Regions from separate parts of the Rhizobium sp. UGM030330-04 genome, predicted to be linked through region 1. Evidence: predicted binding sites of a transcription regulator. Region 1 holds the regulator's gene; the other holds the start of a gene.
What was found. The regulator PhoB, encoded in region 1, activates phosphate uptake and scavenging genes when phosphate is short. The targets are predictions, from matches to a motif close to TGTCATNNANCTGTCAT.
Positions count from the first base shown of each region.

Region 2: N434_RS07635 (ceramide glucosyltransferase) is a predicted target of PhoB. The motif match lies at 4,305-4,321, and genes of this name have one in related genera.

Region 1 is NZ_QKML01000001.1:222,053-228,844, forward strand. Features, by position in the region: gene argF (ornithine carbamoyltransferase) at 1-657, opposite strand, end outside; gene N434_RS01110 (aspartate aminotransferase family protein) at 712-1,911, opposite strand; gene N434_RS01120 (GcrA family cell cycle regulator) at 2,343-2,876, shown strand; gene phoB (phosphate regulon transcriptional regulator PhoB) at 3,173-3,856, opposite strand; gene phoU (phosphate signaling complex protein PhoU) at 3,887-4,612, opposite strand; gene pstB (phosphate ABC transporter ATP-binding protein PstB) at 4,710-5,525, opposite strand; gene pstA (phosphate ABC transporter permease PstA) at 5,540-6,792, opposite strand, start outside.
Region 2 is NZ_QKML01000004.1:125,621-132,412, reverse strand. Features, by position in the region: gene N434_RS07675 (glycosyltransferase family 25 protein) at 1-137, opposite strand, end outside; gene N434_RS07670 (YcbK family protein) at 315-1,544, opposite strand; gene N434_RS07660 (VOC family protein) at 1,703-2,143, opposite strand; gene N434_RS07655 (cold-shock protein) at 2,336-2,914, shown strand; gene N434_RS07650 (DUF192 domain-containing protein) at 2,914-3,396, shown strand; gene N434_RS07645 (BON domain-containing protein) at 3,456-3,704, opposite strand; gene N434_RS07640 (DUF982 domain-containing protein) at 3,918-4,187, shown strand; gene N434_RS07635 (ceramide glucosyltransferase) at 4,407-5,549, shown strand; tRNA gene N434_RS07630 (tRNA-Pro) at 5,603-5,679, opposite strand; gene N434_RS07625 (ETC complex I subunit) at 5,946-6,251, shown strand; tRNA gene N434_RS07620 (tRNA-Arg) at 6,300-6,376, shown strand; gene N434_RS07615 (hypothetical protein) at 6,431-6,649, opposite strand.

The DNA of each region.
Region 1 (6,792 bases):
GCAATCGGCGCCCGCCACCGCCTTGTCGGCATCATGATACAGCGCGATCTCACCGCCATTGTTGCGCGCCCAGTTCAGAAACTTGTCATGTGGTTCCGAACCCATCGGTACCGCCATTGCCATGCGATAACCAAAACGCGCCGAACCTTCCACGAAGGAATGCAGCACATTGTTGCCATCACCCGTCCAGGCGATTGTCTTGCCTTTGACGGGACCGCGATGTTCCTCGAAAGTCAGGATATCCGCCATGATCTGGCAGGGATGGGTGTCGTCCGTCAGGCCGTTGATGACCGGTACCGTGGCATGTTCGGCAAGCTCGAGCAGGCGCGAATGATCCGTGGTGCGGATCATGATGGCGTCGACATAGCGCGACAGCACCTTGGCCGTATCACCGATCGTTTCCGCCCGGCCGAGCTGCATTTCCGTGCCCGACAGGAACAGCGTCTCCCCGCCGAGCTGGCGCATGCCGACATCGAAGGAAACGCGGGTTCGGGTCGACGGCTTTTCGAAGATCATCGCCAGCATCTTGCCGGCAAGCGGCTTTTCAGCCGTGCCGGCCTTGGTGGCAATCTTGCGCGCGCGCGCATCATCAAGAATCGTCCGCAGATCCTCCGGACCGACGGCCGAAAGGTCGAGAAAATGTTTTGGTGAAGCCATTTCAAACTGTCCCATGCTTGCGAGCCTCCGACAGAGGCCCGCCCTAGATTGGTTTCAGGCGATTTTCGCCTGTTTCGCTGTGAGGGAAGCGGCAGCCGCTTCCACACGCGCCAGCCCTTCACGGGCCTCTTCAGCCGTGGTGACGAGCGGCGGCAGAAGGCGGATAACGTTGTCACCCGCCGGCACGCCAAGCAGGTGCTCCGCGCGCATGGCCTGCAGCAGTTCGCCCGAGGGCACCTTGGCCTTGATGCCGAGAAGCAGGCCTTCGCCACGGATTTCCTCGATCACGTCAGGATAACGATCCTTCAGCGAAGCCAGGCCCTGGCGGAAGACCAGCGCGACATCCCGGACCTTTTCCAGAAAGCCCTCGGAGAGAACGACGTCCAGCACGGCGTTGCCAACCGCCATGGCGAGCGGATTGCCGCCATAGGTGGTGCCATGCACACCGGCCGTCATGCCGGAAGCGGCCTCCGCCGTCGCCAGACACGCACCGAGCGGAAAACCGCCGCCGATACCCTTGGCAACCGCCATGATATCGGGCGCGACGCCCGTCTGTTCATAAGCAAACAGCTTGCCCGTGCGGCCAACGCCCGTCTGGACCTCATCGAAGATCAGCAGCAGACCGTGCTCGTCGCACAATCCGCGCAGGAGTTGCAGGAATTCCTTGCTGGGCGCGCGAATGCCGCCCTCGCCCTGAATGGGCTCGATCAAAAGCGCCGCCGTCTCGTCCGTGATGGCCGCCTTCAGCGCGTCGACATCGGCGAAGGGAACCTGATCGAAACCTTCAACCTTGGGGCCGAAACCTTCCAGATATTTCTGCTGGCCGCCGGCAGCGATGGTCGCCAGCGTGCGGCCATGGAAGGCGCCTTCGAAGGTGACGATACGGAATTTTTCCGGATGGCCCTTTGAATAATGATAACGGCGCGCGGTCTTGATGGCACATTCCAGCGCTTCCGCACCGGAATTGGTGAAGAAGACCTTGTCCGCGAACGTTGCTTCCGTCAGCCGCCTAGCGAGCTTTTCCTGCCCCGGCACTTCATAGAGGTTCGAAACATGCCAGACCTTCTCGGCCTGCGTCTTGATCGCCTCCACGAGATGCGGATGGGCGTGGCCCAGCGAGTTGACCGCGACGCCTGCCGCAAAATCCAGATATCGCTCGCCGCTTTCCGTGAACAGCCAGACGCCTTCGCCGCGCTCGAAACGCAGGGGGGCTCTTGCAAATGTATCGAACAATGGCGCGGCGGCTTCGGCCATGGCTGTATCACTCCTTGCGCGGATGCGCTGTCAGACGGTTGTCAATAGGCTTCGAGGGTTATCCCTCGCCTGAAAATCAAAAATGCCGCCTTGCGGCGGCAGGGGCACTATTGTCACTTCGCTTGCCGATGTCAACAAAAGTCCGCGTTTCCCGGGCTTCTCAAGCATTAGTATGTGGCCGCAGCCGAGCCCCAAGGTGTTGCCTTTCAGACTCAACTCGCCAGCAAGTTGGGGAAAACCGGAAAATCGATTCCAGATGATTCCCGCGACTCTTGCCACGGAGTCGGGCTGGCACTAGGTTAATCGCTAATTACTAGACTGCATTGCGGCGGAACTAGTCACCTAAAATCCGGCGGAAACCACGCTCGCGGCATGTCTCGCGAGACGGAGAGGGATTCTGTCGAAATATACGCGACAAGCGGAGAAGCGGCATGAACTGGACAGACGAGCGGGTCGAGAAACTCAAGAAATTGTGGGCCGAAGGACTGAGCGCCAGCCAGATAGCAGCACAGCTGGGCGGCGTCAGCCGCAACGCCGTGATCGGCAAGGTGCATCGCCTCAACCTGCCGGGACGCGTCAAGGCTGGCGGCCCGGTCACGTCGGCGCGCTCCGCGCCTAAGCGCACCGCCGCCCCTGCCCCGCGCGCAACGAATTTCGCGGCTCGCGTCAGCGCGGCACCGGCACGGGCTCTGAACCGCTCGAACGCGGCAACGGCTCTCCATGAGGAGATCGACATCGAGACCGCTGAAGTTCTCGATTACGCTCCCTCCAGAAACGTCGTTACGCCGATTTCCCGCCGCCTGACGCTGACGGAACTGACGGAGCGCACCTGCAAATGGCCGGTTGGCGATCCGCTGAAGGATGATTTCCATTTCTGCGGTTGTGAAGCGCTGGAATCTTCGCCCTATTGCAAGTTCCATGCGAAACTCGCCTACCAGCCGGTGAGCGAGCGCCGCAAGGCTTGAGTGTTGCGGCACGCATTCAGCACTCAAAAACTACGGGCCTTCGGGCCCGTTTTTTTATGGCAAAGGCAGGCCCGTTCCGGGGAGCGATGCACCAATGGAGTACCGGCCCTTTCCTCCATCGCCGTCAGACATCGCGCCACAATCCGGATATCAACCGGTCGTCGATCGTGCGCTCCGAAGATTGAGATGCCGCTTTCGAGAAAAGTCCAAAATCGAAAGGCCCGACACCGCAATGGTATCGGGCCTTTCAATTTTGGGCGAATGTATCCTGACCGAGGCCTTCAGTTCGGCTGCGGTCAGGCTTCCATGGAATATCCGGCACCGCGCACGGTGCGGATGACATCCTGCATATGCGAAAAATTGAGTGCCTTGCGCAGACGGCCGACATGCACGTCGACAGTGCGTTCATCGACATAGATATCGTGACCCCAGACGCCATCCAGCAGTTGCGAGCGGGAAAACACTCGGCCCGGAGAGGTCATCAGGAATTCCAGCAGGCGGAATTCCGTCGGGCCGAGGCGCACTTCGCGGCTTTTGCGATGAACGCGATGGGTTTCGCGATCCAGCTCAATATCGCCGCATTTCAGCACCGATGAGAGAACCTCGGGGCGAGCCCGACGCAGCATCGCCTTGACGCGGGCCATGAGCTCCGGCGTCGAGAACGGCTTCACGACATAATCGTCCGCACCGGTGGCAAGACCGCGAACGCGCTCGCTTTCTTCACCGCGCGCCGTCAGCATGATGATGGGCAGCCGCTCGGTTTCCGGCCGCATTCTCAGCCGCCGGCACAGTTCGATGCCGGAAACCCCGGGCAGCATCCAATCCAGGATGAGCAGATCAGGAATACGTTCCTGCAGCCGGATTTCCGCTTCGTCTCCACGGGGTATCGTGTCGACGTCGTATCCCTCAGCCTCGAGATTGTAACGAAGCAGGACGCTCAGCGCTTCCTCGTCTTCCACAACTGCAATCTTGGGCACCATATACTAACTCCACAAGCTTCTGCTTGTCTGTTACTCGGTCACCGAACCGAGCGTGTTGGAACTGTCGTCCTTCGGACGCTCTCCCTCCGGCTGACTGCCGGTGGTCATGTAATAAATCGTCTCGGCGATATTGGTGGCATGGTCGCCGATACGCTCGATGTTCTTGGCGCAGAACAGGAGATGCGTGCAGGTGGTGATGTTGCGCGGATCTTCCATCATGTAGGTCAGAAGCTCGCGGAAGAGCGACGTATACATGGCGTCGATTTCTTCATCACGCTCGCGAATGGCATTGGCCTTCTCGGCGGAACGTGTCGAATAGACGTCGAGCACTTCCTTGAGCTGCACCAGCGCCAGTTCGGACAGGTGTTCGATGCCGCGAGCAAGCTTGCGCGGCACGCCGGTGCCGGCAACCGCGATCACCCGCTTGGCGGTGTTCTTGCCGAGGTCGCCAACACGCTCGAGATCACCGGCGATACGCAGGGTGCCGATGATTTCGCGAAGATCGGCCGCAACGGGCTGTCTTCTGGCGATGGTGACGATGGCCTTGTCGCCGATCTCACGCTCGGAATGGTCGAGGATCGTGTCATCGGAAATGACTTTCTGCGCCAGGGCAGCATCGGAATTGACGAGCGCGCGCACCGCATCTGCGCACATCTGCTCGGCCAGACCGCCCATTTCGGCGATGCGGCGGGTCAGGAACTTCAATTCCTCGTCATAGGCGGACAGAATATGCGAATGGGTCGTTGTCTGTGTCACGGTCTGATCCTCCGGCTTGGCCTTCATGCACGTGCACACCAGCGGGCACGGCAGAGGCACCAGTCTTGTTCGGTTTCGATAAAGCGCCGGCCGGAAATCAGCCGAAGCGGCCCATGATGTAGTCCTGCGTGCGCTGGTCATCCGGATTGGTGAACATCTTGTCCGTTTCGTTTTCCTCGACAAGATGACCAAGGTGGAACATGGCTGTGCGCTGGGAAACACGCGCTGCCTGCTGCATGGAGTGCGTGACGATGACAATCGTATAGTTGGCGCGCAGTTCGTGGATGAGCTCCTCGACCTTGGCGGTCGCGATCGGATCGAGCGCCGAGCAGGGCTCGTCCATCAGGATCACTTCCGGGCTGACGGCAACCGCGCGTGCGATGCAAAGGCGCTGCTGCTGGCCACCGGAAAGGCCGGTGCCGGACTCCTGGAGACGATCCTTGACCTCGTTCCACAGGCCGGCCTTCTGCAGGCTGTGTTCGACGATCTGATCCATATCCGCCTTGTTGCGGGCCAGACCATGGATGCGCGGGCCGTAGGAGATGTTCTCGTAAATCGACTTCGGAAACGGGTTCGGCTTCTGGAACACCATGCCGACGCGCGCGCGCAGCTCAACCACATCGATCGCCTGGTCGTAGATATCGTCGGTGTCGAGCGTGATCTTGCCAGTGACCCGGCAGCCATCGATCGTGTCGTTCATGCGATTGAGCGTCCGAAGGAATGTGGACTTGCCGCAACCGGACGGGCCGATCAGCGCGGTCACCGTGTTTTCGCGGACGTTGAGGTTCACGTCGTAAAGCGCACGCTTCTCGCCGTAATAAACCGAAACATCCTTGCCGATCATCTTGTATGAAACTTCATTCATTTTCTTGTCCAGCGCCTTTTCAACTGCTGCTTCCGACAACATGTTCATTGCTCAATCTCCCTCTACCAGCGCCGTTCAAAGCGGCGACGCAACAGGATTGCGCCAACATTCATGACGATGAGGAACAAAAGCAGGATGATGATAGCGCCAGATGTTCTTTCGACAAAGGCGCGTTCCGCTTCGTTCGCCCACATGTAAATCTGCACCGGCAGTGCCGTGGACGGATCCATCGGCGTTGTCGGGTAATTCGCAACGAATGCCACCATGCCGATCAAGAGCAGCGGCGCCGTTTCGCCCAGCGCGTGGGCGAGGCCGATGATGGTGCCGGTCAGAATGCCGGGCATGGCGAGCGGCAGGACGTGGTGGAAGATCGTCTGCATCTTTGAAGCGCCAAGGCCGAGCGCCGCCGCACGGATCGACGGCGGCACGGCTTTTAATGCCGCGCGCGTGGCGATGATGATCGTCGGCAGGGTCATCAGCGTCAGGACAAGGCCGCCGACCAGCGAGGCCGAACGGGGAAAGCCCATGAAGTTGATGAAGACGGAGAGGCCAAGCAGACCGTAAACGATGGAGGGAACAGCCGCGAGATTGTTGATGTTCACCTCGATGAGGTCCGTCAGACGGTTCTTCGGCGCGAACTCCTCGAGATAGATCGAGGCTGCGACACCGATCGGCAGCGACAACACCAGCACGATCAGCATCATGTAAAAGGAGCCGATCAGCGCCACGCCCACACCCGCCGCTTCCGGACGGCTCGAAGCGCCGTTGACGAAGATGCCGGTGTTGAAGTGCTTGCCGAGCTGGCCGCTTTCGGCGAGCTGGTTCATCCAGCCGAGCTGCTGGTTCGAGATACGGCGATTGGCTTCATCCGCCGTCAGGTCGACCTGGCCCTTGAAGGCGCTGTCGACGTCGCCCGACGCCAGAAGCGTGACGGTGCGCGTTGTGCCAATGACGGCGGGATCGGCGACGACGATGTCGCGAAGCTGCGTGCGCACGCTGTCCGAGATCAGGAGGTTGACGGCACGAAGACCGGCACGATCCGTCGGCGCAACACCAAGAACCTTGGCGACCGCATCACGGGCAATGACGGGATAATTCGCCGTCATCAGCTTCGCCGGGTTGGTGGCGCGCTCATTTTTCGGATCGATGATCTGTTCTGAGAACTCGACCGGAACGGTGATCATCGTCTGCTGGAAGGCGGTGTAACCCTTGGAGACCACCGAGAAAAGCAGCAGGAAGAGAAAGATGAGACCGAAGGAAATCGCTGCCATTCCGTAAGCACGGAAGCGACGTTCGGCGGCATAGCGGCGCTTGA
Region 2 (6,792 bases), on a different contig from region 1:
ACAGCCTTGCCGTCGACGCCCTCCACCGGGCGCAGATCCAGCCCGAGACCGGCGGCGCCCTCCAGCATCTTTTCAAGCCTTGCCCGCGCCCGGGCAATGGAAATGATGTAGATGGGGAAAGTCGGGATCGGCAGCATTCGGAAAACACCATGCACGTGAAGACGGGAAACCGTCTCCTACAGCAAGGTGCAAGCGTCGTCCATTCGGACACCCGAAAGACGCGGCTCCATCAGCTCTGCGTGAATGGATTTCCGGGCGGGCGGCCCAGGCTTTGGAGCGCTCCGGTTTGACCGCTCACAGCACACGGCAGGAGATTATTTGCGGGCTGCGGTGCGGCGGCAGCGCCAGTTCCAGTCTCTCGGTTCGCCCGTGTCCATGTGGACAGATTCGGTATGGCAATAGGTGCCGACGCCACCACGGTCAGGCAGGGAGCGCAGATAGGTGGCAAGCTCCCATTTGGAGACACCCTTGATCTGGATGTCGGCGGCATCGCAGGTATAGTGCTTGGAACCCTGCCTTACGCGCTTGGGCGGGCGATAGCCCGAGGTGACGATCGCTGGGCTGTTATAGTGACGCTCGACATCCTTGATCATCCGGATCAGGTCGGGCTTGAAACAACCCACTTCGACACGGTCCGTCTGCAGGAGAAGCCCGTTCGGGGCAACGCGGGTCAGACCGGAAAGCGAGGCCAGCTTCATAAGGCCGGTCGGCTCGTTATCCTCGTCATCGAGATGGGCGTCATCAAATTCGTCCGACATCATCGAGCGGCCGGAAAGCGCAATGCCCATCGTCCTGTCCGCCGCGCCGGGCAGCGCCGCCACCTCGGTATTCACGGCAGCACCGTTTTCGATCATTTTCGGAAGCCGCTTCTTGGCGGCTCCGGCGAAAAATGCCGCAAGCGTTACGCCAGTACCCTCGCCTTCCTGTTTTTCGCCCCCGGACGCCGCGTTTGCGGCGGGTTGAGCAGCAGCGGCCGCAAGCTGCTGCGGCGCGGGGACCGGAACGGGCTCGCGGTTCTCACTGTGCTGTTCCGCCGCCGCCGCAACCGGTGCGGATGCGGGCTGGAGCTGCGCCGGCGCCGAATAAACGCTGCTGACGGCGGGAACGATTTTCTGCGACGGCGTGGCGCCGGCAGCATCGGCCGCTGCGGCGGAAGGCACTGCCGCACGGGCGGTGGAATAGATGCTGGACGTACCGGCGGAAATTGCCGTCGGTTGCGTCGTCAGGCCGCCAATATCGGCCGCAGCGCCATATACCTGCGCCGGGCCGCCCGGTGTCTGCTGCTGGGCCGGCATGGCTCCACCGGAGGCGGACGCCACGGCGGGGTCGACATAATGCCCCGGCTGAGCGCCGGCCGCAGGTGCGGCGACGGCCGCCGCGGCCGTCTGCGGCTTCTGCTGTGCCGTAATTTCCGGCTTCCTGGCATTGGCGGCCATCTCGTCATCCGTCACCGCCGAAACGCAGCCGGCAAGTCCGAGCAGCGAAACCGCAACGACAAGACGCTGACAGGAAACGCGTCCTTTCGCGCCCTCGACAGTTTTCATGGATGGCCTCCGTATCTTGCATTTCCAACAGCAGCACGGGAACGGAATCGTGTGCTTTCCCCAAACGGGACGGGCCGTTTCGATTCGCGGACTATGCCTCATCCCGTTGGGACAAGGCAAGAGCGCCCGAAAACGCCGCTGCTGGCCGGGAAAATCCCTTACCAGGAACCGCTATTCTGCATAGATATCCACGGTTCGGCTGGTGCGAGGCTTTCGCCCTTCTGCAGAATCTCGAAGGAAATACCGTCAGGCGAACGGACGAAGGCCATGTGCCCGTCGCGCGGCGGCCGGTTGATCACGATGCCATTCTGCTGAAGCCTGGCGCAGAAGTCGTAGATATTGTCGACTTCGTAAGCCAGATGGCCGAAATTGCGGCCGCCGGTGTAATCCTCGGTATCCCAGTTATAGGTGAGTTCGAGGCTCGGCGCCTTTTTTTCCTTCGCCGCAGCAATGTCGTCGCGCGCGGCAAGAAAAACCAGAGTGAATCGGCCTTTTTCGTTTTCGATTCGGCGTATTTCCGTAAGACCCAGCAGGTCGCAATAGAATTTCAGTGATTCGCCAAGGTCTTTGACGCGAACCATCGTGTGCAGATACCGCATTTTCTTCCTCTCCAATACACGGGTCCGGGGGCACTAAACGCCAGATGGCAAGCCCCGGACAAGGACCGCGACATAAAAGCAGCTGCGCAAATCAAAAACTAGGGCTTGCGTCGAACCGTTACCAAGATGTTAATCTGGCGCACAGGAATCAGTTGACCGATGTATGGCGCGTAATCGAGGGGTTGGCAGGATATGGCTGATAGGATGTCATCGAAGACGATAGTCGATCTCGAGGACCTTTCGGGCGATGCCGTGGACCTGACCGAAATCACCGGCGTCGTGAAGTGGTTCGACGTCGCCAAGGGTTTCGGCTTCATCGTGCCTGACAACGGCACGCAGGATGTGCTGCTGCACGTCTCCTGCCTGCGCCGTGACGGATACCAGACTATCCTCGAAGGTACGCGCATCGTCGCCCTCATCCAGCGGCGCGACCGCGGCTTCCAGGCTTTCCGCATCCTGTCCATGGACCAGTCGACCGCCGTTCACCCTTCGCAGCTGCCGCCGGTGCGCACCCATGTGCAGGTGACGCCGTCCAGCGGGCTGGAGCGCGCCATCGTCAAGTGGTTCAACCGTACCAAGGGTTTCGGCTTCCTGACGCGCGGCGAAGGAACGGAAGATATTTTCGTGCATATGGAAACGCTGCGCCGTTTCGGCCTGACGGAGCTTCGTCCCGGCCAGGTGGTGCTGGTGCGTTATGGTGATGGCGACAAGGGCCTGATGGCCGCGGAAATCCATCCCGACAACCCCGCTTCCATCGGGATGTCGCATTGATGGCCGCCCTGCGTGCCATGGTGAAAAGCGCCGTCATGGCGCTTCTTTTTTTCACCCTCGCCGGCACCGCCCAGTCCCAGGAACGGCAGACATTCTCGTCCGAACCGCTGACGGTCGAAACCGCTTCCGGTAAAACCCACGACTTCGTTGCCGAACTGGCGCTCGACAATGCCCAGCGCGAGCAGGGCCTGATGTTCCGCAAGTCCATGCCGCCGGAAAATGGGATGCTGTTCGATTTCGGTGAGGCACGGGATGTGGCCATGTGGATGCGCAACACCCTCATCCCGCTCGACATGCTGTTCATCGCACGCGACGGACGCATCACCCATATCCATGAAAATGCGGTTCCGCATTCGGAAGCGATCATCAGCTCCCGCGGTCCGGTAAAATTCGTGCTTGAACTGAATGGCGGCGCTGCAAAACGTTATGGCATCAAGCCGGGCGATATGGTCCGCAGTGCGCAGATCGGCAACCGGAAGTGACATTGCCGCGTTGTTGTATCTGAACGAGCCGGACGAAGCCCGTCCGGCTGTCGCAATGTTCAGTAGACCGGCTCGATATGGCTCAAAATCCGGCAGTTGGAAATGGAAGCGGCAAGATTGATGGCAATGTCGATCGCCTCGACCGAATCGGCCGTACCTTCCAGATAGATCACATCATTTTCAACGGTTGCGGAAATACGCGACTTTTCGAGACCCGATTCAAAGGCCAGGGCCGAGGTGATCGCCTGGCAAACGCCGGCCATGCGGTCTCCGAAGAAGCTTTCCTGAATGCCTGACAAATTGAACATATGCGTTCTCCTTCTTATGGACACAACAACGCCTGACAGGCGGTTTTGTTCATCTCCGGTTCATCTGTTTGTTCATCTTCCATTCATCTTGCAAAATTGGAACCCCCCGATCGATCACATTTTAGGTGATCGGGAACCATTTCGTGAGGCGGGCATTTCGCGCATGAGAGTAAAAACCGCCATGAAGGCGCGTGAAACAGGGAGGAGAATGACATGCTGATCAACAGAACGGAGCCGTGTCACCACGCCTCGTGGATGAAGCCGGTGGCGATCCACCTGCCGCTGTGCGTGGCCGTGGAGATCTACAGCCCGCTGGTCGCACTCGACATGCTGATGTACCGCTGGCCGGAAGAACACGGGCCGGAATATGAAGAAGCGCGCAGAAACTGCCTCGATGCCATCGCCGGCAAATGCGATATCGAAAAAGCCCGGGAATCGTTTCTCGTCGCAAGCAGTCACGCGCATATTCTGAACATCCACTAAAGTTCATTGCCCGTGGTGACGGATTGGGCCCTTCCCTGAGAAGGGCTTTTCTTTTGCCGGCGGCCAGATGCCGAAGCGCCATTTGCCACAGCACGCTCGCCGCCCATCCGTGGATGATGACATGTAACTGTCACCTAAACGTTATAATCGGCAGGAACGAATTCCATGGAATCGGTAGGCGGACAGACCGCCGGAAGCTAGGGAGTGGAACTGGCCAGCATGGAAACTGTCTTTGCCCTTTGCGCGATCCTGCTCCTTGCCTTCAATCTTCTCGGCGTCCTGCTGGCCGCATGGCGGCTGACACGTCGCGACGCGGACAACATGCTTGCGCGGCAAAAACCGCCGGTCTCCATCGTCGTGCCCCTGCGTGGGGTGGAAAGCTTTACCCCGCTGACGCTGTCGCGCGCCTTTGAGCTCGACTGGCCGGATTACGAATTGCTGTTCTGCGTCGCCGATGAATTCGATCCGGTGATTGACGAGGTGCGCCGGGCGAGCGCCGCCTTCCCGGCAATCGCGGCGCAGATTCTTATCGGCGACGACCGCATCAGCGCCAATCCCAAGCTGAACAATTGCGTCAAGGGCTGGCGCGCGGCCCGGCACGAATGGGTCATCCTCGCCGATTCGAACGTGCTGATGCCGAAATCCTATATAGCGACCATGATGTCGGCCTGGCGGCCAGATAGCGGGCTGGTCTGCTCACCGCCGCTCGGTTCGCGGCCGGCAGGCTTCTGGGCGCATGTGGAATGCGCCTTCCTCAACGGCTCGCAGGGCCGCTGGCAATATGCGGCGGAAGCGATCGGCATGGGTTTCGCGCAGGGCAAGTCGATGTTGTGGAACAAGCCGTTTCTGGAAGATCACGGCGGCATCCGCGCACTCGCCGCTGAAATTGCCGAGGACGCCGCCTCGACGAAACTGATCAGAAATGCCGGCCGCAAGGTGCATCTGGTTTCCGCCCCCTTTGAACAGCCCCTCGGCCATCGCCACGCCGGCGAAATCTGGTCGCGCCAGACCCGCTGGGCACGGCTGAGACGCGTGACCTTCCCGCAATATTTCGCACCGGAAATCCTCACCGGCGCGCTTCCCCCGCTTCTCTTCGCACTCGCCGCCGCTGCCATGATGGACTTGGACCTTGCCCCAACCGCCTTTGCCGTCCTCGCCATCATGTATGTCCCGGAGCTGGCGCTCGTCGCCCTCAACCGCTGGCCGCTGTCCCTTTATACGCTGCCCGCCATGATCGCCCGGGATATGATCATGCCGGTCGTCTGGGCCCGCAGCTGGATCGGCAGCGCGGTGGCCTGGCGTGGCAATGTCATGACGATCGGCACGGCAGAGAGCACATTGGCTGGACCTTCTGCAGACTGAACGGAAAATTCTTTGAAGGGGTTACGCCGGAAAGCTGATTCTTTGCTTTAAAATGGTCGGAGTGGAGAGATTCGAACTCCCGACCCTCTGGTCCCAAACCAGATGCGCTACCAGACTGCGCTACACTCCGCCGAGGCGATGGCTGGGGAATACACGGTTCACCTGAAGTCCGCAACAGGGAAATTCATCTTTGTTCAGCCTCGGCCCTCATCGACGAAATCTGCCGCCGGCGCGGCGGCGGCTGCAAAGGACAGCGCGGGATAATCGTCTTGACTCTCACATGAAGTCGGTCCATTTCAAATTCAGCGTTCCTGACACGATTTGGTTATTCTATTCAGGTACGTGAAGAATAATCCGGGGTGTCATGCCCCGCCGCCCAACCGGAGCAGTTTCAACATGTCTGCGAAGATTTACCGCCCTGCAAAAACCGCCATGCAATCCGGCAAGGCGAAGACCAATGTCTGGGTTCTGGAATTCGACGCCGAGGTTCCGCGCAAGATCGATCCGATCATGGGCTACACCTCCAGCTCCGACATGAAGCAGCAGGTCAAGCTGACATTCGAGACGCAGGAACAGGCCGAAGCCTATGCTCAGCGCAAGGGCATCGAATACCGCGTCATCCAGCCGAAAGAAACGACCCGCAAGGTGGTTTCCTACACGGATAATTTCCGTTTCAACCGCACCCAGCCCTGGACGCACTGAAACACGACGATCAAAGTTTTTGCCGGAGTATCGATTGCCCGGCATGACGGCCCCTTAGCTCAACTGGATAGAGCAACTGCCTTCTAAGCAGTAGGTCGCAGGTTCGAGTCCTGCAGGGGTCGCCACCGCTTCTCACATTATCCATGAATGACTGGTTTGGGTCCGATCGCAGCGCGCGATCAGTCTGCGTTAGTATCGCGGTTATTCTTCATGTTTCTCCATTTCACGAGATAGCCGAAACCCGGTCCGATCAGCATGTCGCCGATAACCCACTCGGCGAGCGTCAGGGGTCGCTCATCCGGGTCGTGGCCTGTCACGTAGAGGAAGAGAAAAAACACGACCACGCCGCTGATCAGGAGGGTGATCGGAAAAAGCACACTGTCGCGAAAACCTCTCATACATTCCATCTCCCTTGGCCGTGTTGATTGGGCGGTATTGCGCCATTAGCTGTCGCCGCGGTGCTCGCTGTCCTGATATGAAGTATTGCACCAGCGTCTTACGTAACTTATGTTGTTACGATAGACGCAAAAAAGGAGTTGTC